Regions from separate parts of the Halopseudomonas sp. Lyrl_26 genome, predicted to be linked through region 1. Evidence: predicted binding sites of a transcription regulator. Region 1 holds the regulator's gene; each other region holds the start of a gene.
The links. Region 1 encodes FliA, which starts transcription of late flagellar genes. Its sites were predicted from a motif close to CTAAAGTTTNNNNNNNNNNNGCCGNTAA; they were not measured.

Region 1 (5,315 bases):
CTGAACAACGAGCGTGCCGCGCCGGCTGCGGAAGCCCCGGCGGCCGCCGCAGCATCGGCTGCCGCAGCGCCCGCTGCCGACAGCCTGGATGTCATGCGGGCAGAAATCGCCGGTCTGCGCGATCTGCTGGAATCCCAGCTGGGCAGTCTGGCCTGGGGCAAGGTCAATCAGCAGCAACCCCGCCAGGCCAGCCTGTGGCGGCGTCTGGTTCATCTGGGCCTGCCGGCCGACCTCTGCCGGTCGCTGCTGAGCAAGGTGGAGGAGGTGACGGACATCCGCCAGGCCTGGCGCCTGCTGCTGGCCCATCTGGCGCAGAGTATTCCGGTGATGCGCAGCGAGCCGATCGACCAGGGCGGGGTGATTGCCCTGGTCGGCCCGACCGGCGCCGGCAAGACCACCACCCTGGGCAAGCTGGCTGCACGTTATGTGCTCAAGCACGGCAGTGAGCATGTCGCCCTGGTGACCATGGATACCTTCCGTATCGGCGCCCATGAGCAACTGCGCACCCTGGGGCGCATCCTCAATGTGCCGGTGCGTGTGGTGGATGAGCAGCACAGTCTGCAGGACGTGCTCGACGAATTTGCCAACAAGCGCCTGGTGCTGGTGGATACCGCCGGCCTGCAGGCCCAGGATCCGCAGCTGCGGGGTCAGCTCAAGGAGCTGGCGGCGCTGGGTGACCGGGTCAGCACGCTGCTGGTGCTGGCCGCAACCAGTCAGTACCGGGTGCTCAAGGCGGCATGGCACAATTACAGCAGCTGTGCGCTGGCCGGTTGCATTCTGACCAAGGTGGACGAGGCCGGCAGTCTGGGTGAAGCCCTCGGTCTGGCCATCGAGCAGCGACTGCCGGTAGCCTATATGGCAGATGGCCAGCGCATTCCCGATGATCTGGCCCGCGGCGTCGGTCATCAGCTGGTAAGCCGGGCGGTCGGTCTGATCGGTAATGAGGTTGCCGAGGATCAGACCATGGCGGATGTTTTTGCCGGTATACTTCACGCACAGCGCGCAAGTTAACGATTGGATAAGGGCAGCGTACAGATGGGCAATCAATCGGTTCAGGTAGTTGCAGTCACCGGAGGCAAGGGCGGCGTTGGCAAGACCAACGTGTCGGTCAACCTTGCCCTGGCACTGGCCGAGCTGGGACGCCGCGTTGTGCTGATGGATGCAGACCTCGGACTGGCCAATGTCGATGTGCAGCTGGGTCTGCGACCCCAGGCGACCCTGGCCGATGTGCTCTCCGGCACCTGTTCGCTGCGCGAGGTCATGGTCAACGGCCCAGGAGGCATCCGCATCGTACCGGCGGCCTCCGGCGCAGCCGAGATGGTCAATCTGGGGCCGCGGGAGCATGCCGGGCTGATCCAGGCCTTCAGCGACATCGGTGACGAGCTGGACATACTGCTGATCGATACCGCCGCCGGCATCGGCGACTCCGTGGTCAGTTTCGTGCGCGCCGCCCAGGAGGTGATAGTGGTGGTCTGCGACGAGCCCACCTCCATCACCGACGCCTACGCCCTGATCAAGCTGCTCAGCCGGGACCATGGGGTGACGCGCTTCCGGGTGCTGGCGAACATGGTCCACAGCCCGCAGGAAGGGCACAACGTCTTCAACAAGCTGCTGCAGGTCACCGACCGTTTCCTGGATGTGGCCCTGCAGTACGTCGGTGCGGTGCCCTATGACGAGTCGGTGCGCAAGGCGGCGCAGAAGCAGCGGGCGACCTTCGATCTGTTCCCCCGCAGCCGGGTCTCCCTGGCTATCCGCACCATAGCCCGCAAGGTCGACGCCTGGCCGCTGCCATCGACGCCCCGAGGGCACCTGGAGTTCTTCCTGGAACGCCTGGTGCAGCGCAATGACCCTGCCACAGGGCCAGAGGATGAGTAACATTTCCGGTGGTGGCGCCAGGATGTACGCCAGCGCTGCGGCCGCCGCCCGCACCCAGGATCGGCTGGTTGAGGAATACGCACCCCTGGTCAAGCGCATTGCCTACCACATGCTGGCCCGGCTGCCGGCCAGCGTGCAGGTGGAGGATCTGATTCAGGCCGGCATGCTCGGCCTGCTCGAGGCCGCTCGCAAGTTCGACCATGGAAAGGGTGCCAGCTTCGAGACCTATGCCGGTATACGCATACGTGGCGCCATGCTGGATGATGTACGCAAGGGCGATTGGGCCCCCCGCTCGGTCCATCGCAACACGCGCCTGGTCAGCAGCGCCATTCGTGCCGTCGAGGCCCGTGTTGGCCGTGACGCTAAAGATCATGAGGTGGCGGCCGAACTGGATATGAGCCTCGAGGAATATCATGCGATTCTCGGCGACACCGCGGGCAGCAGGCTGTTCAGCTTCGACGAACTGCTGGAAGCCGGTGCCCCCGGCGAAGCCGAAGCGGAGGCTTCGCCCTTTGAGGGGCTGGAGGATGCGCGATTTCGCGAGGCGTTGGCCGAGGCAATCGACAAGCTGCCTGAACGGGAGCGACTGATACTGTCGCTGTATTACGACGAGGAGTTGAATCTCAAGGAAATCGGCGCCGTGCTGGGCGTCAGCGAGTCCCGGGTCAGTCAACTGCACAGCCAGTGCGCAGCGCGCCTGCGGGCCCGCATGGCCGACTGGCGGGACGATTGAATTCATATCTCACCCTTTGCTGAGGTGGCAGTTTTCGTGGGGTGCACGCCGGATGCCCCTGCTCGGTTTATATGGAGGCGGTAATTGGACAAGAACATGAAAATTCTCATCGTCGACGACTTTTCGACGATGAGGCGCATCATCAAGAACCTGTTGCGTGACCTCGGCTTCACCAATACTGCCGAGGCGGATGATGGCACCACGGCGCTGCCGATGCTGCAGCATGGCAATTTCGATTTTCTGGTCACCGACTGGAACATGCCGGGCATGAGCGGCATCGATCTGTTGCGTGCGGTGCGTGCCGACGAGCGCCTCAAGACCCTGCCGGTGCTGATGGTCACGGCCGAAGCCAAGCGCGACCAGATCATCGAAGCGGCCCAGGCCGGGGTCAACGGCTACGTGGTCAAACCCTTCACCGCCCAGGCGCTCAAGGAGAAGATCGAAAAGGTCTTCGAGCGCATCGAAGCCAAGTAGCAAGGGGACTGACATGGTATTGAGCGGGAACGCCGGTCAGACGACCGCCGAGGAATTCGAGCAATCGCTCAAGACGAACGCGCAGAAGCTTGTAGAGCATCTGGAGGAGGGTGACTACAAGGAAGCGGTCATGGTCATCCATGCGATCAATCAGGCCCGCGACCGGGGGCTGTACTACGAAGTCGGCAAGCTGACCCGGGCACTGCACAACTCGATCATCAGCTTTCAGCTGGATACCGCACGCTCCTTCGGCTCCGAGCATGGCGAGCACTCGAAGATAGCCGACGCCTCCGATCGCCTTGACTACGTCGTCAGGCTCACCGACAAGGCCGCCAACCGGACCATGGACCTGGTGGAGAGCAGCGCGCCGGTGGTCAGTCAGCTCGGTAAGGAAGCGGCTGCCCTGCGCGAGGAATGGAAGCGCCTGCAGCGCAGGGAAATGACCGCCGAGGAGTTCCGCAACCTGTCCCGCAGCATCATGGACTTTCTCGAGCGCAGCGAGAAGCATAGCGCCGAGGTATCCAGCAACCTCAATGACATTCTCATGGCCCAGGATTATCAGGATCTCACCGGGCAGGTGATCAAGCGGGTCATCACACTGGTCCATGACGTCGAGGAGAGCCTGCTCAACCTGGTGCGCATGGCGGGGCAGGTCGACCGCATCGCCGGTATCCAGCATGAGCTGCCCGACCCCGAGGAGAGAAAATCTGCTTCGCAGGCTGAAGGTCCGCAGATTCATGCCGATAAGAGGGATGATGTGGTGTCGGGGCAGGATGAGGTGGATGACCTCCTGTCCAGTCTGGGGTTCTGAGGGAGCGTGGAATGAGCTTTGATGCGGATGAAGAGATTCTCCAGGACTTTCTGGTCGAGGCCGGAGAGATACTGGAGCTGTTATCTGAACAGCTGGTGGAACTGGAGAATCGCCCCAACGACAGCGATCTGCTCAACGCCATTTTCCGTGGCTTTCATACCGTCAAGGGCGGCGCCGGCTTCCTGCAGCTCGAGGCTCTGGTAACCTGCTGTCACATTGCGGAGAACGTCTTTGACATCCTGCGCAAGGGCGAGCGTCAGGTCGACGCCGAGCTGATGGATGTGGTGCTCCAGGCGCTGGACAGCATCAACAGCATGTTTGCCCAGGTGCGCGATGGTGAGGAGCCGACGCCGGCCGCTCCAGCGCTGCTTGAAGCCCTGTCCGCGCTCGCCCAGCCTGCCCAGCAGGTCGTGGCCGCTCCAGCCGCTCCGGCTGCGCCTGTGGTGGCCACGATGGCCGAGCCGGTGCTGGAGGCAGATGGCGATATTACCGATGACGAGTTCGAGCTGCTGCTCGAGGCTCTGCATGTCGGCCCGGAGGCCGGTGAAGCGCCCGCCGCTGCTGACGGTCATGCCAACGGCGACGAGATCACCGATGACGAGTTCGAAGCCCTGCTGGACCAGCTGCACGGCACCGGCAAGGGACCCGGCAGTCAGCCGACCGCCGTCCCGAGCGTCCCGGCCACGCCGGTGGCCGGAGATGAGGATCTCATTACTGATGACGAATTCGAATCCCTGCTGGATGAACTGCACGGTCCCGGCCGTGGGCCGGGGGCGGCGACCACGCCGACGCCGGTAAGCGCCCCCGCGCCCGCTGCGCCGGAAGCGGCGAAGCCGCAACCGCCAGCCCCTCCGGCAGCGGAGGAAAAGCCGGCGCCCAAACCCGCCCCCCGACGCAGCGAAGCCGGCGCCGACCATGGCGCTGCGGCCGAAACCACAGTGCGGGTGGATACCGCCCGGCTGGACGAGATCATGAACATGGTCGGCGAGCTGGTACTGGTGCGCAACCGACTGACCCGTCTGGGGCTGACCAGCGAGGATGAGGAACTCACCAAGGCGGTGGCCAATCTGGACATGGTGACTGCGGACCTGCAGGCCTCGGTGATGAAGACCCGCATGCAGCCGATCAAGAAGGTCTTCGGTCGTTTCCCCCGGGTGGTACGGGACCTCTCGCGCAGCCTGAAAAAGGAAATCGATCTCGAACTGGTCGGTGAGGAAACCGATCTGGACAAGAACCTGGTGGAGGCCCTCGCCGATCCGCTGGTGCACCTGGTGCGCAACGCGGTCGATCACGGCATCGAATCCCCCGAGGAGCGCGAGGCAGCCGGCAAGCCGCGGGTCGGTCAGATGGTGCTGGCCGCCCGCCAGGAAGGCGATCACATCCTGCTGACCATCAGCGACGATGGCAAGGGCATGGACGCCG
Region 2 (5,315 bases), on a different contig from region 1:
GGACGGCCAGCGCGCGGGGTTGTCCGACAGCGCCTGCAGAGCGTCCAGATAGGCGAAGGCCTGCTCTACCCCGTCACGCTGCCAGCGTACCGCCTCCAGCCGGTCAAAGGGGGGCCTGCGCGCCAGCAGTCCCCGCTGGTGGTTCTCCAGCTGGTTGATCAGGCTGGTGATGAAGGTGGTCTTGCCCGCCCGGCTCAGCCCGGTCACCCCCACCCGCAACCGCGCGTTGCCCAGCGCCGGGGCGTGCTGTTTCCAGTCCGTGATCCAGTGCGGCTTCTTCAACGCAGCCATGCAGGCACCCCCGAAGTCATGTATGGTCTAGGGGCCCAGTATCGCACAACCAGCAACGGGGAGATTCAATGGCGTATACAGACACCCACAGCAAGGCCATCGGCTATCTGTTATGGATTTTCGGCTTCATGGGGGCCCACCGCTTCTATTACGGCAAACCCTGGACGGGGACCCTGTACTTCTTCACCCTGGGCCTGTTCTTCATTGGCTGGATCATTGACCTGTTTCTGATCCCGTCCATGGACCGGCAGGCGGATTCGCGCTTCCGCGCCGGGCGGATCAACTTCAACCTGACCTGGATACTGCTGACCTTCCTCGGCGTGTTCGGCGCCCACCGCCTGTACATGGGCAAGTGGGTCACCGCCATCATCTACTTCTTCACCGGCGGCCTGTTCCTGCTCGGCGTGCTCTACGACTACTGGACGCTGAACGAGCAGATCTCGCAGAAGAACATAGAGAAGGCCTGGTAGCCAGGCCCTTCCCGCTCAGACCGGATCGTTGCGGGTCAGCAACTCATCCGGCAGATGCATCACCCAGTCTTCCTGCCTGGGCGGCATCTGCAGGTGGTACCCCTGCCCCTGCAGATTCTCCAGCACCTGATGAATATCCTCCCTGGCCAGCTTGCGCTCGGGGCTGAGGATCAGGTCCATGGAGTGCTCGGGCTTGCCGAACAGACGCAGCAGGTCCTCAGGCACGCCGGCGAGCCCCTTATCCCTGGGGACATACAGGTACATGCCGTCCTTGCGCGGACTGCGATAGATAGAGCACAGCACTTTCATGCCTTGTTTCCCTCGTTGACGGATGGATTGGCCAGGGCCAGCAGCTCTGCGCCCATCAGCTCGCGACGCCAGCCGGTGAGCTCATCCGGCAGGCGATAGGGGCCGCAGGGGTAACCGGTGCGGACCATGGCCTCCAGGGTCTTCTTGCGCAGCATCAACTCTGCGGCCATGCCCAGACGCTCGGCGTGGCGCTGACCCACCTTGCGCAGCGCCTTGAGCAGGCGGTTGGCGTCCGCCGGCAAGGGTTCAGGCAGGGGTTCGGGCCATTGCTGCTCCGGCACCTGCTGGCCTTCGGCGATCAGTCGCAATATGGTCTCGCCGTCCTGACGTACGGTCCGCGGATGCATGTCCTCCATCCGCGACAGCTGCGACAGGGTTGAAGGCTGACGCTGGGCCAGCGGACAGAGCACAGACTCGCGCAGCAGGCGGTTGCGCGCCACATCACGCTGACGGGCGGTCCGTTCACGCCAGGCGCAGAGCACCCTGAGCACCGCCAGTTCAGACGGCTTCAGACGCCAGGCCTGCTTGATCTTGCGCCAGGCCTGATCCGGGTCAGGCAGCTGCCGGGCATTGGCCTCCAGCTCGGCGGTGTCCTCGAGCAGCCAACTGGTCAGCCCGGCTTGATCCAGCCGGGGAGCCAGCACCTTGTAGATCTCTGCCAGATGCTGGGTATCGTCCACCGCATACTGCAGCTGCCGGGGGCTCAGGGGACGCTGCAACCAGTCGGAGCGCGTCTCTTCCTTGGGCAGATCCACGTTCAGCAGGCCGCTGACCAGGCGCGAGTAGGACATGGAGAAATCCATGCCCAGATAGGCTGCGGCGATCTGGGTGTCGAACAGGGGCGCCGGCAGGGCACCACACAGGTGCTGGAACACTTCCAGATCCTCGCTGCAGGCGTGGAACACCTTCACCACGCCCGGCGCTTGCAGCAGCGCTATCAGGGGTGACCAGTCACTGATTGCCAGCGGATCGATCAGCGAGGAAGTGCAGCCGTCGCCGACCTGGATCAACCCGGCGATGGGAAAGTAGGTTTCGGTGCGAACGAACTCGGTGTCCATCGCCACGAAGGGCAGCGTCAGCCAGCGCTCGCAGCAGGCGGCGAGGTCGGCATTGCAGGTGATCATGTGAGGGGGAGCCTCGGTTGACGTCATAAGCTATCCAGTTCCGTAACGGGCCATGCGGCCCCGGCGCGAAGTATACCCGAGCCGCCTGCCCCGGCGGGCGACGACTTGGCGAGAAGTTGTAACCGACTCCCATCTCTGCCTGTATCAATGATGACAACAGGGTTCAAGATTGATCGCCATCAACCGATAAAGAGACTGACAACATATAATCTGCACTGCAGAAAATGCCATCCGGGAGTCGAAATGGATTTTTTTCAGAACCTACAGCTCAAGTACAAGTTCTGGGCTGTCAACAGCGTAACCTTCATCAGCACCCTGATTCTGGTACTGGTTGCCCTGGGGGTCGAACAGGATCGAATCCATACCGAACGCAAGCGCCTGGCTGCTGAACTGGTCATCCCCGGTGGTACCGCCAGCGCTCCGGACGGGCTGCGCTGGCTGGATGCGTCCTCCGCGGGCAACCGCCTTTCCGGCAGCCCGGTGTGGATCCCCGCCGAGGCTCTGCGGGTAACGATTTCAGCCCCTCTGCTGGGCGCCTGGGCCGTGAACAAGGACGGCCAGGGCCGGTTGCTGGGCGTAGAAAAGCAGAACTACCTGGCGCTGCTCATCGAGCGGGCTCCCTTGTACGCGGTGGTGGTACTGGTGCTGATGCTCGCGGTGCTGACCGTGTCGCAGATCCTGATCTCCTTCATCACATCCAATATCCGTGCCCTGCGTGATGTCATGCTCACTGTGCAGAACACCGGGGACCTCACCCTGCGCGCCGATGCCGCCAGCCGTGATGAGGTCGGGGCCATGGCCCGGGCCTTCAACGCCATGCAGAGTGCTCAGCAGGAAGTCGTCGGCACCGTGCGCCTTGCCGCAAGCCAGCTGGAACAGGGCACCAACGAAATGGCCCGGCTGATGGCCGGCGTCAAGGACGGCATGGTTACCCAGCAGGGCGAGACTGACATGGTTGCCGCCGCCGTCAATGAAATGAGCGCAACCGTCCAGGACATTGCCGGCAACACCGCCGTGACCCGTGACCAGTCCACCCAGGCCGATGCCCTCGCCCGCCATGGCCGGGACCAGGTGCTGCGGGTGAGCCAGACCATCACCGGCCTGGCCACCAGCATAGAGCGCTGCACCCAGCACATGCAGAAGCTGGAAGGCCACAGCCAGGAGATCAGTGGCGTGGTGCGGGTGATCCGCGATATCGCCGAACAGACCAATCTGCTGGCGCTGAACGCCGCCATCGAAGCGGCCCGTGCCGGCGAATCGGGCCGCGGCTTTGCCGTGGTGGCTGACGAAGTGCGCGCCCTGGCCCAGCGGGTGCAGAGCTCCACCGACGAGATCCAGCGCATGATCGAGGCCCTGCAGACCGGCACCCATGCAGCGGTTGGCGATATGGAAGACAGCGCCCGCCTCACCCACGAATCGGTACAGCAGGTGGAAGAGGCCGGTCAGTCACTGGCCGAGATCACTTCCTCGGTCAGCCAGATCAGCGGTGGCAACAGCGAAATTGCCTCGGCCGTGGAGCAGCAGAGCATCGCCGCCGAATCCATTACCCAGAGCGTGATCCAGATCCGCGATGTCACCGAACAGACGGTGATGCAGACAGTGCAGAGTGCCGCCACCAGCGAGCAGCTGGCCACCCTCGCCCACCAGCTCAATGCCGCCGTGGGCCGGCTGAAGACCTGACCTGCAGACCTTCCTCCGCGACAGCCGCGGAGGAAGAACTCGGTGAGTTACTGCAGAGCGATGCGGTCGCGGTTACGCTCGACGGTCGCCGGCCCTATGCCCTTGACCATGGCCAGCTCCTCGACGTCGGCAAAATTGCCGTTTTCCTCGCGGTAACTGACGATGGCCTCGGCCTTGGCCAGACCGATCCCGCTCAGGGTCTCGGCGATTTCCGCAGCACTGGCCTGGTTGATGTTGACCGTAACCAGAGGCGCTTCGCTCACTTCCGCCAGAACGGGATGGGCGAGCAGGACGCTCAGACTCAGCATGATGGCGCTTATCAGTGATTTCATGAACTTTCTCCTTAGTGGAAATGGACCCGCAACAGAGGGAGAAAACCTGAACCGATGCACATCGATGACGCTGAGCTTCCCTGCGGCACAGGCAAGCTACCTGCAACCGGCGCCAGGCTGAAGCCCGAGAGCGTGGATCTGTGAAGAACGTCCCACTCGCGACGCGTCTGGTCTGTGGCCTCTATAGCGTGCCGCCGCATTTGATGCCAAAATGCCTCTACACCCGAACCCAAGGAAGCGCCGTGCCCGATGCGATCCCCCTGCTGATCTGCGACGACTCCGGCATGGCCCGCAAGCAGCTCATGCGGGCCCTGCCCAGGGGCTGGCCGTTCCGCATCACCCAGGCCGACAACGGCCAGGCCGGTCTGGAGGCGATTCGCGCAGGCCTCGGCGAGATAGTTCTGCTCGATCTGACCATGCCCGAACTGGACGGCTTCGAGGTCCTGCGCCGGATGCGCGAGGAACGGCTGCAGGCTCAGGTGATCGTCATCTCCGGCGACGTGCAGGAGGAAGCCATCCGCCGCGCCCTTGAGCTGGGTGCGCGCAGCTTCATCAGAAAGCCTGCCGATGCAGGCCAGTTGGAACAGGCGCTGCTGGCCCTGGGGGTGCACGCCCCGACAATCGACCCGAGCCTACCGGCAGCGGAGCTGGATCTGCCCAGCGTGGGCTTCAGGGATGCTTTCCGTGAGGTGGCCAATATCGCCATGGGCCGGGCAGCCGAGCTGCTGGCCCGCGTTCTTGGCGTCTTCATCAAGCTGCCCGTCCCCAACGTCAACATTCTCGAGGTAGCCGAGCTGCACATGGCCCTGGCTGACGCCCAGGGCAACCGCCAGGTCTCGGCCATCTGCCAGGGCTATATCGGTAGCGGCATTGCCGGCGAGGCCCTGCTGATATTCCACGACTCCCAGATCAGTGATGTTGCCCGGTTGCTGAAGCACCAGTCCGGCAACAGCTCGCCGCTGGAGCTGCAGCTGGACCTGGCCGCCATTGTCATCGGTGCCTGCCTCAATGGCATCTGTGAACAGCTGGATCTGCAGCTGTCATCGGGCCACCCCATGGTACTGGGGCAGCACTGCACCATCGAGGAGCTGATCCGGGTCAACCGCAAT
Region 3 (5,315 bases), on a different contig from region 1:
TCGGGGTGATATCGCCCTGATGGAGCGGGAGACTGAGAAGCTGGTAGAGGCGATCAAGGCGGTTTGAAAGGACTGAGTAAATGAGCAAGACCATTCTGGTTACCGGCGGCGCCGGCTACATAGGTTCGCATACCTGCGTGCGCCTGCTTGAACTGGGCTATGACGTGGTGGTGCTGGACAACTTCAGCAACAGCTGCGCCGAGGCCGTGCGCCGGGTGGAGGATATTGCCCGGCGCGAGGTGGTTATGGTGGAGGGCGACATCAATGATGCCGCGCTGCTGGATCGCCTGTTCCAGACCCACAAGGTGGATGCCGTCATCCACTTTGCCGGGCTCAAGGCGGTGGGCGAGTCGGTTGCCCAGCCGCTGCGCTATTACCACAACAACGTCAGCGGTACCGTGGTGCTCTGCGAGGCCATGCAGCGGGCCGGGGTGAAGAACATGGTGTTCAGCTCCTCCGCCACTGTCTATGGCGACCCCGCCACCGTGCCGATCCGCGAGGATTTTCCCACCAGCGCGACCAATCCCTATGGCCGCTCCAAGCTGATGATTGAAGAGCTGCTGGGCGATCTGTATGTGGCCGACGACAGCTGGAATATCGCCCTGCTGCGCTATTTCAATCCGGTCGGGGCCCACAGCAGCGGTCGCATCGGCGAAGACCCGGCGGATATCCCCAACAACCTCATGCCCTACATAGCCCAGGTGGCCGTGGGCCGGCGTGAGCATCTGAACGTGTTCGGCAGCGATTACCCAACACCGGATGGTACCGGGGTGCGGGATTACATCCACGTCATGGACCTGGCTGAAGGCCACGTGAAGGCCCTGGAATGGCTGGACCGGGACCTGGGCATCAAGGCATTCAACCTGGGTACCGGCAAGGGCTACTCGGTGCTGGATATGCTGCATGCCTTCGAGAAAGCCTGCGGCCACAAACTTCCCTACGTCCTCACCGCCCGCCGCCCGGGCGATGTCGCCTGCTGCTACGCCGACCCCACCCTCGCCGCCGAAGAACTCGGCTGGCGCGCCGAACTCAGCCTCGAAGCCATGTGCGCCGACGCCTGGCGCTGGCAGTCCAACAACCCCAAAGGCTACCGCTAAGCCTCCACCAGGCAGCACCCCTTCGCACCCGGGGCGGGTGCTCCTACGGTCCGGAGGTGGGTTAGGTTTTGTCGTAGGAGCACCGCCTCGGTGCGAACGGGTCGGGCACCCCTTCGCACCCGGGGCGGGTGCTCCTACGGTCACGGGGTTGGGTTGTGGTTTTGCTGTACGAGCACCGCCTCGGTGCGAACCGGGCGGGCACAATCCACGCCCCATGCATGTCCCCCTTCGCACCCGGGGCGGGTGCTCCTACGGTTCGGGGTTGGGTTGTGGTTCTGTTGTAGGAGCACCGCCTCGGTGCGAACCGGGCGAGCACAATCCACGCCCCACGCATGTCCCCCTTCGCACCCGGGGCGGGTGCTCCTACGGTTCGGGGTTGGGTTGTGGTTCTGTTGTAGGAGCACCGCCCACGGTGCGAACCGGGCGAGCACAATCCACGCCCCATGCATGTCCCCATTCGCACCCGGGGCGGGTGCTCCTACGGTCACGGGGTTGGGTTGTGGTTTTGCTGTAGGAGCACCGCCTCGGTGCGAACGGGGGCGGGCACAAACCCTCCCCACCCACTCCTCCGTGCACCACATCACAACCCCGCCATCCTCTCCTTTACTCCTGCCCCGATAACCCCCTGGATATATCCAAACCCCCCATCCAGGAGGCCCAATGCCGTGTCACAAGCAACCTACCAATCCCACCGTCTGCGTCTTGGGCGTGTGTCCGAGGCGGGCAGGCTGTACCTCATTACCGCCGTTACCCAGGATCGCGAGCCGGTTTTCTCCGACCTGAACAACGCCCGGGCTCTGGTCAATACCTTGCGTATGGAGGCGCTGCAGAACGATGTCCAGACCTGGTGCTATGTCGTGATGCCGGATCATTTCCATTGGTTGATGCAGTTGAATGACGAGTCGCTCGGCCGAGTGGTGGGGCGGGTGAGGGGTGTTTGTGCGCGGAGAATCGGGCGGCGCATATGGCAGAGGGGTTTTCATGATCGAGCGGTGCGCCGGGAGGATGACCTCAAGGCGTTGGCCAGATATGTCATAGCCAACCCGATCAGGGCGGGGTTGGTGGAGTCGGTGGGGGATTATCCGCATTGGGATGCGGTGTGGTTGTAGAGGACCCCGTAGGAGCACCGCCTCGGTGCGAACGGGCGGGCACGCGTTCGCACCCGGGGCGGGTGCTCCTACGGGTCGGAGTTGGGATTGGCTTTGTTGTAGGAGCACCGCCCTCGGTGCGAAAGGGGTGGGCCCGTATTCGCACCCGGGTCGGAGTTGGGTTTGGTTTTGTTGTAGGAGCACCGCCCTCGGTGTGAAAGGGGTGGGCACGCATTCGCACCCGGGGCGGGTGCTCCTACGGGTCGGGGTTGGGTTTGGTTTTTTTGTAGGAGCACCGCCCTCGGTGTGAAAGGGGTGGGCACGCATTCGCACCCGGGGCGGGTGCTCCTACGGGTCGGGGTTGGGTTTGGCTTTGTTGTAGGAGCACCGCCCTCGGTGCGAACGGGTCGGGCACGGTGCGAACCGGGCGGAGTTGGGTTTTGGTTCTGGGCTAAAGTTTCGCGCTCGTGCGCCGACTTCTTGTCCTGTAGCCCTGTTTTCGGAGTGCCTTGCTTGTTCCGTTTACCGCTTGTCCTGCTACTGGGAGCAGCTCTGCCTGCCCAGGCTATGACGTTCCAGACGCGCATGGAAGATGTGCAGTGGTCGGTGGAAGGGGACAAGTTCGAGTGTCGTTTGAGCCAGCGCGTTGACGGTTATGGCGAGGCGGTGTTCATCCGCCGGGCGGGTGAGCGGCCGATGTTCCAGCTGTCGGCCTGGAGCGAGCTGATGCGGCCGGGAGCCGCGCAGCTGTACAACGATCCGCCGCCGTGGCGCCCGGATGCCCGGGTGCAGCCGCTTGGGCAGGGGACGGTTCAGTCGGGCACCACTGTAATGCGGTTACCCTGGCAGCAGGCGGGGCAGATGCTCGCGGGGCTGTCTCGGGGTTTGCAGCCGACCATTCTGCAGGGCAGTCTGAGCGATGCGGGTCAGCAGGTGCGGGTGGTGGTGTCCAGTGTCGGCTATCCGCAGGCGTGGAAGGATTTTCAGGCCTGTGCCGATGGCCTGCTGCCGATGAATATCGATCAGATCTCGCGCACGGCGATCGGCTTTCCCAGTGGCGGTGCCGTGCTGGATGCTCGGGCCAGACAGATGTTGGATGTGGCGCTGGAGTACATCAAGGCTGATCCGCAGGTGTCGCGCATTGAACTGGATGGGCACTCGGACAATGTCGGCGACCGACTGAGCAACCGCGAGCTGTCCCGCCAGCGGGTGCTGGCGGTTCAGGCCTACCTGGTCGAGCGGGGCGTGGATGAGGACATGATCAGCATCCGTTTCCACGGCGAGCGCTACCCCGTCGCCAACAACAACACCCGGGAAGGCAGGGAAAAGAACCGCCGGGTGACGCTGAGGCTGGAGCGGAGTTGATCAGTACTCCGCGATGACCTCGACTTGGCCACTTCTGGTCAGTCCCACTACCTGATAAGGATCCTTGCGATCACCGTACTCCATGCCCGGAGAGCCGACGGGCATGCCGGGAACGGCTATGCCGAGCAGGTCGGGGCGGTTCTGCAGCAGGTGGATCTGTTCTGCAGGCACGTGGCCTTCCACGAACTGACCGTTGATGATCGCGGTGTGGCAGGAGCCCAGGCGCGGGGGTACGCCGGCGGTCTGCTTGAAGCTGCCCATGTTGGCTTCTACATGATCGTTGACCGTGAAGCCGTTGTTCTCCAGATGCAGGATCCAGTCCTTGCAGCAGCCGCAGTTGGCGTCGCGGTGGACGTCAATGGTCAGGTTGTCTGCCGCCTGGGCCAGACCGCCCATGAACAGACCGGCCAGGGCGATGAAGCGTAATTTGCCGAGCATGTTTTCCTCCTTGACTGTCAGCCGCCGCAACCACCGCAGCAGGTGGTCTTGCCATCGTGGGCGACGTTGGCCGGGTAGCCGGCTTCGTCCAGGGCGTTGATCAGCGCCTGGCTGTCGGCATTGCCCTTGACGCTGACCTTGCCGGCTTCCAGGTTGACGTCGACCGATTCGACACCGGCAACGGCGGTCAGGGCCTCGGTGACGTGCTTGACGCAGTGGGCGCAGGTCATTTCCTTGACGTTCAGTGGGATGCTCACGGGAACAATCTCCTCGATGGTTTGAATGGCCACAGTCTCAACCCTGACACCGTGGCAAAGTCAATTGCTTCTGAACTTTCCCGTGTGGTTTTCATCTGACTGTAAAGCAGGGGAGTTAGGTTGAACCTGTTCCCATCATGCAGAGAATGATCAAGAAGGAGAGAACAATATGAACGAGTATGAAGAAGAACTGCTGGAGCAACGCGCCCAGGAATGGGATGACGCTGTAGATGATGCGCAGGAGATGTGAGGGGTAGGCGTTCGACTCCTTCGCGTGTTGTAGGGCCCCCCCCGGGCGCGAATGGGGCTGACTCTGGGGTTTGGTTTGATTGTGGTTCGCACCGAGGGCGGTGCTCCTACCAAAACCCCACGCCGGATCAAAAACCACGCCGGATGTGGGAGCACCCGCCCCGGGTGCGAATGGGGGCTGGCTCTGGGGTTTGGTTTGATTGTGGTTCGCACCGAGGGCGGTGCTCCTACCGAAACCCCACGCCGGATCGAAACCCACGCCGGATGTAGGAGCACCCGCCTCGGGTGCGAAGGGGGCTGACTCTGGGGTTTGGTTTGATTGTGGTTCGCACCGAGGGCGGTGCTCCTACCGAAACCCCACGCCGGATCGAAACCCACGCCGGATGTGGGAGCACCCGCCTCGGGTGCGAAGGGGGCTGACTCTGGGGTTTGGTTTGATTGTGATTCGCACCGAGGGCGGTGCTCCTACTCAATCCCCACGCCGGATGTAGGAGCACCCGTGTCGGGTGCGAATGGGGGCTGGCTCTGGGGTTTGGTTCGATTGGGGTTCACACCGAGGGCGGTGCTCCTACCGAGCGGTTTCTCCTGTCTTGTCTGCCGGCGATATTGCCCTGGTGCTACGCCGGTCCAACGTTTGAACGCGCGTTGGAATGCTGCCGGTGAGGAGAAGCCGAGCAGGAAGGCGATTTCTCCCAGTGCGGTTTCCGTATCCCTCATGTAGCTCAGCGCCAGGTCCCGGCGCATGTCGTCGATGATGTCCTGAAAACGTGTGCCGGCTTCGGCCTTGAGGCGGCGGCGCAGGGTCCAGCCGGCCATGCCGA
Region 4 (5,315 bases), on a different contig from region 1:
CCCCACCTTGCGCACCATGGCCTGATTGAACACACCGGACAGGGAGGTGTGCAGCATCACGTGCAGATCCTTCAGCCGGGGGTCACTGCGCACCTCGGCGGTGAGAGTGTAGCCATCCATCTCCGGCATTTCGATGTCGGAGATCATCATCAGCAGATCCTCGGTGACATCTCTGCCCTGGTCCGCCTGTTCCTTGAGCCAGTCCAGCGCCTGACGTCCATCATTGAGGGCAAAGACCTCGATGCCGAGCGATTCCATGCAGCGGATGATCTGCCGCCGCGCCACTGAGGAATCGTCCACGACCAGAATGCGGCTGCCGGTAGCCTCCGGCATCGCCTCGGTGGTGGTTGCCTGCTGCGGCAGGGCCTCGTCCCCGGCCAGCACCTCGGCCAGAACCTTCTCCACATCGATGATTTCCACCATCTGGTCTTCCACCCGGGTAACCGCGGTCAGGTAGTGGTCGCGACCGGTCCCCTTTGGCGGTGGATGTACGTCACTCCAGTTCAGGTTGACGATGCGCTCCACCGCCCGCACCAGAAATCCCTGAACCCGGTTGTTGTATTCAGTGATGATGACGAAGGCCGTGGACAGGTCTTCCAGCGCCCGGCCACCGGTAGCCCGCCCCAGATCAATGATCGGCAGCGTTCCGCCGCGGATGTGCGCCACGCCGCGGACAATGGGATTGAGCCTGGGTAGCAGCGTCAGTCGAGGGCATTGCAGTACTTCCTTGACCTTGAACACATTGATGCCATACAGCTGCCGCCCGTTCAGGCGAAACAGCAGCAGCTCGAGTCGGTTCTGTCCTACCAACTGGGTGCGCTGATCCACTGAGGCCATTATGCCAGCCATGAAACTACTCCTTCTTTAATGGAAGCGCAGACGGCATGATCCTTGCTTGCATCCATCAGACACTTTGGGACGCCGGCGATTTGACACACATCGCACGATCGAGGTTGGATTATATGCAGTTTCGGGCACCTTTTATCCGGCTGATTATAGCCATTACCCTCACGGGCTGTGGCAGCCTGCACGCCAATCCGCTTATCGACCAGCTTATCGGCACCACCACCGCATATCTTGAGGATCAGGTTGCGCTTCATCTGGCCGCCAGCAGCCAACCGGCCCGGCATGAGATCAGCGTCAACCGCCTGGACCCCAGGCTGCGTCTGCCGCTGTGCCCGGCGGACGCGATCAGCGCCCAGCTCGAAAGCCCGGAGATCCCCGTCGGCCGGGTCACGGTCCGGGTCAGCTGCGACAGCAGCCAGGTACAATGGCGCCTGTTTGTGCCCGCCCAGGTGGACCTCTTCCAGTCGGTAGTGGTACTCACCCGACCACTCGCCCGTCACGCCATCCTCGGCCCGGAGGACATTACACTGCGCGAGCGCAATATCGGCCAGATCAGCGGAGGTTACCTGCTGCAACCTGAACAGGCTATCGGCATGCGCCTGCGACGCCCGGTACAGGCCGACAACGTGCTCAGCCCCCAGCAGCTGGAACAGGATGAGACGGTCAAGCGCGGCGACCGGGTGGTCATCACCGCAGCCAACAGCCGGGTCGCCGTGCGCATGCCCGGTGAAGCACTGGAAAGCGGTGGCACCGGCGCGCAGATCCGGGTGCGCAACACCCGTTCCGACCGTGTCGTGCGCGCCCGGATAGTCGGGCCCGGTCAGGTGGAAGTCCACATGTAGTGCCCCTCCCGCGGAAGCTATACTTGCCAGCCTGCCATCCATTGGGCAACACTGTGAGGCAGATCACATATCCAACCCTGAATCTTTCAGGAAAAGCCTAAAGTTTACGGCCCCGCGGCCGTTACAGAGGCCGATGAAGCATTCAGGCTGAGGACATACACATGGTCATCGATTTCAACCCGGGCACCAACGGCGCCTCACGCAGCAGCCAGAGCAGTGCTACTGCCGGCAAGCGCGAGGTCACTGCCGATCGCCCGGCCGGCACCCAGAATACCGGTCAGCCGGCAACCGGCGACGCCGAGGTCCGTCTGAGCAATCAGGCCCAGCAGCTGCAGGCGATAGAAGAGCGTCTGCGTGAGCTGCCGGAAGTAGACACTGCGCGCGTGGAGCGGATCAAGCAGGCCATTGCCGACGGCAGCTACCAGCCGGACAGTCGCCGCATTGCCGACAAGCTGATCGACCTGGAATCCTGAGTGACGGCCGGCGCCCCACTGGTGGAGAGTGAAGGATGCGGCAACTGAGCGAGCTGTTCGCGAGGGCTACAACCCTGTGCCAGCAGTTCACCGACCTGCTCGACAGGGAGAAGCAGGCCCTGCTCGATCAGGACATGACGGCGTTGCAGGGGCTGCTCGACGAGAAGTCTGCGGCAATGGCTGCGCTCAATGAGGTGCACGCCGAGATGACTGCGCAGTTGCAGGCAGCCGGCATGCCCGAGGATCTCAGCCCCGGGGATTTCATCCGCGGTCTGGGCGACGACCAGCTGTCCCGGCAGCATGCCGATTTCCTCGACGCAGCCAGGGCCTGCGAGGAAGCCAATCTGCGTAATGCACGCCTGATCCGCCACAGCCAGCACATCAACAGCAACCTGCTGGACCTGCTGCGCAACCAGGGGGAAACCAGCCTGAATGTGTATGATCGCCTCGGCAATGCCAACCGCGCACGCCCGGGACGACCGATCAGCCGCGCCTGATATATGATCGCTGTCACCGGTCAGGAATTACGGATGAGAAGCTGACGTGTCAATGCTCCTAGAACAGGGTCTCGGCCCGCAGCCCCCCAGGGAAGTCACCGCACCGCTGGAGATCCAGTCACTGCTCAAGGCATTGCACGCCGCGAGAACGCCGCTGGAGGTCCGTTTCGAGGAACGGGCCCAGACCTTCCAGAGTTATCTGGTCGAACTCGATACCGCCAGCGGCATGTTGTATATCGACGAGCTCATCCCCTCCGTCGGTGACAAGTGGATGACCCAGGGCGAGAGTTTCCGTGTCGATGCGTGGCTCGACGGCGTTCACCTGCGCTGGCAGCACAGCGACGCCGCGCAGGTCGAACTGGATGACGGCGCTCCGGCCTTCAGCCTCCCCTTCCCGACGCAGCTGACCTATCACCAGCGCCGCGGCGCCTACCGGGCAACGGTACAGCGCAGCATCGACACCCGCCTCGAGCTTGTGCACAGCGCCGACAAGCGCGCATTCGCCGGCGAACTCCTCGACATCTCCGTTACCGGCTGCAAGCTGCGCCTGGCCGGCAACCAGCTTCAGGCGCTGCAACCGGGCGAGCGCTACGAGCGCAGCCAGTTGCAACTGGAGGACAGTCCCTTGCTGGACGTGGCGGTGGAGATCCGCCATCGCACCTACCATGAGGCCGGCGATGAAACCCATGTGGGCCTGCACTTCCACCAGCCGCCGGCGGTCACCCAGCGCCACATCGAGCGCTTCGTAACCCAGTTGCAGCGCGAAGCGCGGCGCCAGGCGCGCGAAGACCTGTTCTGATCGCACGTGCCGGCCAGGGCTCCCTCAGCCCGGCCGGTGCTCCTCTTCATCCTGATCCCCGGCCGGTTCCTGGTCGGCCTCATCCACCATCTGCTCCATCACCACCTGCTCGTCCACCCGCGGGTCTATCGCCGCCGCCAGCGGAGAGCTCGCCAGGTTACCCGCCGCCGGCATGAACTGGATGGGCGCCTCTTCCACCAGATTCTCCCCGGTGACCCGTTCCGGGCGCACGAACACCACCAGCAGCAGACTGCAGCAGGCCATGAACACGTACAGCATGCCGGGCCCGCCCAGCTGCATGAGCACCGAGCCGAGCAGCGGACCGGTACTGGCACCGACACCGAAGGTGACCAGCAGGGTCGCCGCCAGCTGCACCCGCCGCTCCTGATCGACGTGGTCATTGGCCAATGCCACCGCCAGCGGATACAGCGTGAACGCCAGCAGGCCGAACAGGGTAGTCAGCCACATGAGGACCCCAGGCAGAGAAATCAGGGCTATCAGCAGGGACACCGTGGTCAGGATGATGGCATTCACCTGGATCATGCGGCTGCGGTCAAAGCGGTCGGACAGCCAGCCGGCCGGCCCCTGCGCGAAGAGCCCCGCACCGATGGTGACCGCCATGAAGACGCCGACCAGATGGGTATCCAGGCCCGACGCGGCCGCATAGGTCGGCGCCAGTCCGTAGAAGGAACCGAGCAGCAGCCCGGCCACACCTATGGTGCTCAACGCCTGGGGGATGCGTTTGATGAAATGGCGGATCTCCAGGGGGGCGGGATGCAGCGGCGCCGGGTGTATACGGCGGGTTACCGCCACCGGCACCAGGCACAGGGAGAAACACATCGCCACCAGAATCACGTGCCGGAAGCTCAGCTCGGGCATCCAGGTCAGGATCAGTTGCCCCAATCCCAGCCCGAGAAAGGTCACCAGCATGTAGCCCGCAAACACGGTGCCGCGCTGGTGGGACTCGGCCTGTTCGTTCAGCCAGCTCTCCAGCACCATGTACTGGCACATCATCGCCACCCCTACCAGCCAGCGCAGCGCCAGCCAGACTTCCACGCTGGAGGTCAGCGCATGGCCAAGTACCGACGCCGTCACCACACCGGCACTGGCGACGAAGGCGCGGATATGGCCGACCCGGGCGATGAGCCGGTGCCCCACGCTGGCACCCATGACCAGCCCCACGTAATAGCCGGTCATCAACAGTCCTATCCAGACCGCGTTGACCCCTTCGGCGGCCAGACGAAGGCCCAGATAGGTACTGAGAAGGCCGCTGCCGATCAGCATCAGCAACGTGGAGAAATAGAGCGAGGAGAACGAAGAAAGGGTACTGGGCAACGGTGCCTCCCGAAAACGTACAGCAGGTTGGCTGAAGGGTTGATCAATGGCCGCGTCCCTGCTGGCCAGAACAAGCATAGCAGCCGTTTGCCCACAAACGAAAAAGGCAGCCCCAGGGCTGCCTTCTCCGGATCACGCCGTTGTCAGGCCGGCGGCGCGGCAGGCGGCGTCACCGAGGCGGAAAACCAGCCGGCCTGGAGGCCGAACAGGGCCAGCCCCAGTACCACCACCAGCAACAGCAGCCAAGGCCATACCGGCCTGCGGGCGGCATAGGGATCGCGCAGGGAACGGGCCGACCCACCGGGCAGAGTGGCCAGCTGGGTAAGCGCGGTGCCGAAGGCGATGTTGATCCGTGCCTGACTGTTGACTGCCCAGCCGTTGGCATCAAGGATCGGACCCAGGTTGCGCCGGCGCAGCTTGAACCAGGCCATCAGCATCGACGGACCGGAAATGGCCAGCAGCACACCCACCACCACCAGAGGCCACTGCCACCACTGCAACGACATCAGTCCGCTGAAGATGG

Region 2: VF673_RS01990 (methyl-accepting chemotaxis protein) is a predicted target of FliA. The motif match lies at 2,357-2,384, and genes of this name have one in related genera.
Region 3: VF673_RS12390 (flagellar protein MotY) is a predicted target of FliA. The motif match lies at 2,637-2,664, and genes of this name have one in related genera.
Region 4: flgM (flagellar biosynthesis anti-sigma factor FlgM) is a predicted target of FliA. The motif match lies at 1,786-1,813, and genes of this name have one in related genera.

What each region holds. Positions count from the first base shown of each region.
Region 1 is NZ_JAYJLH010000005.1:143,083-148,397, forward strand. It holds gene flhF (flagellar biosynthesis protein FlhF) at 1-1,011, shown strand, start outside; gene VF673_RS08905 (MinD/ParA family protein) at 1,036-1,875, shown strand; gene VF673_RS08910 (RNA polymerase sigma factor FliA) at 1,868-2,608, shown strand; gene VF673_RS08915 (chemotaxis response regulator CheY) at 2,705-3,082, shown strand; gene VF673_RS08920 (protein phosphatase CheZ) at 3,096-3,893, shown strand; gene VF673_RS08925 (chemotaxis protein CheA) at 3,905-5,315, shown strand, end outside.
Region 2 is NZ_JAYJLH010000001.1:400,688-406,002, reverse strand. It holds gene VF673_RS02010 (YcjX family protein) at 1-291, opposite strand, end outside; gene VF673_RS02005 (NINE protein) at 360-761, shown strand; gene VF673_RS02000 (YcgL domain-containing protein) at 777-1,070, opposite strand; gene rnd (ribonuclease D) at 1,067-2,221, opposite strand; gene VF673_RS01990 (methyl-accepting chemotaxis protein) at 2,438-3,874, shown strand; gene VF673_RS01985 (ComEA family DNA-binding protein) at 3,922-4,206, opposite strand; gene VF673_RS01980 (response regulator) at 4,449-5,315, shown strand, end outside.
Region 3 is NZ_JAYJLH010000011.1:64,047-69,361, forward strand. It holds gene VF673_RS12375 (phosphomannomutase CpsG) at 1-67, shown strand, start outside; gene galE (UDP-glucose 4-epimerase GalE) at 81-1,097, shown strand; gene VF673_RS12385 (REP-associated tyrosine transposase) at 1,763-2,206, shown strand; gene VF673_RS12390 (flagellar protein MotY) at 2,753-3,550, shown strand; gene VF673_RS12395 (DUF411 domain-containing protein) at 3,551-3,988, opposite strand; gene VF673_RS12400 (heavy-metal-associated domain-containing protein) at 4,006-4,218, opposite strand; gene VF673_RS12405 (AraC family transcriptional regulator) at 4,960-5,315, opposite strand, start outside.
Region 4 is NZ_JAYJLH010000001.1:175,211-180,525, reverse strand. It holds gene VF673_RS00945 (chemotaxis protein CheV) at 1-849, opposite strand, end outside; gene flgA (flagellar basal body P-ring formation chaperone FlgA) at 963-1,688, shown strand; gene flgM (flagellar biosynthesis anti-sigma factor FlgM) at 1,850-2,161, shown strand; gene VF673_RS00930 (flagella synthesis protein FlgN) at 2,197-2,658, shown strand; gene VF673_RS00925 (flagellar brake protein) at 2,711-3,457, shown strand; gene VF673_RS00920 (MFS transporter) at 3,482-4,792, opposite strand; gene VF673_RS00915 (hypothetical protein) at 4,936-5,315, opposite strand, start outside.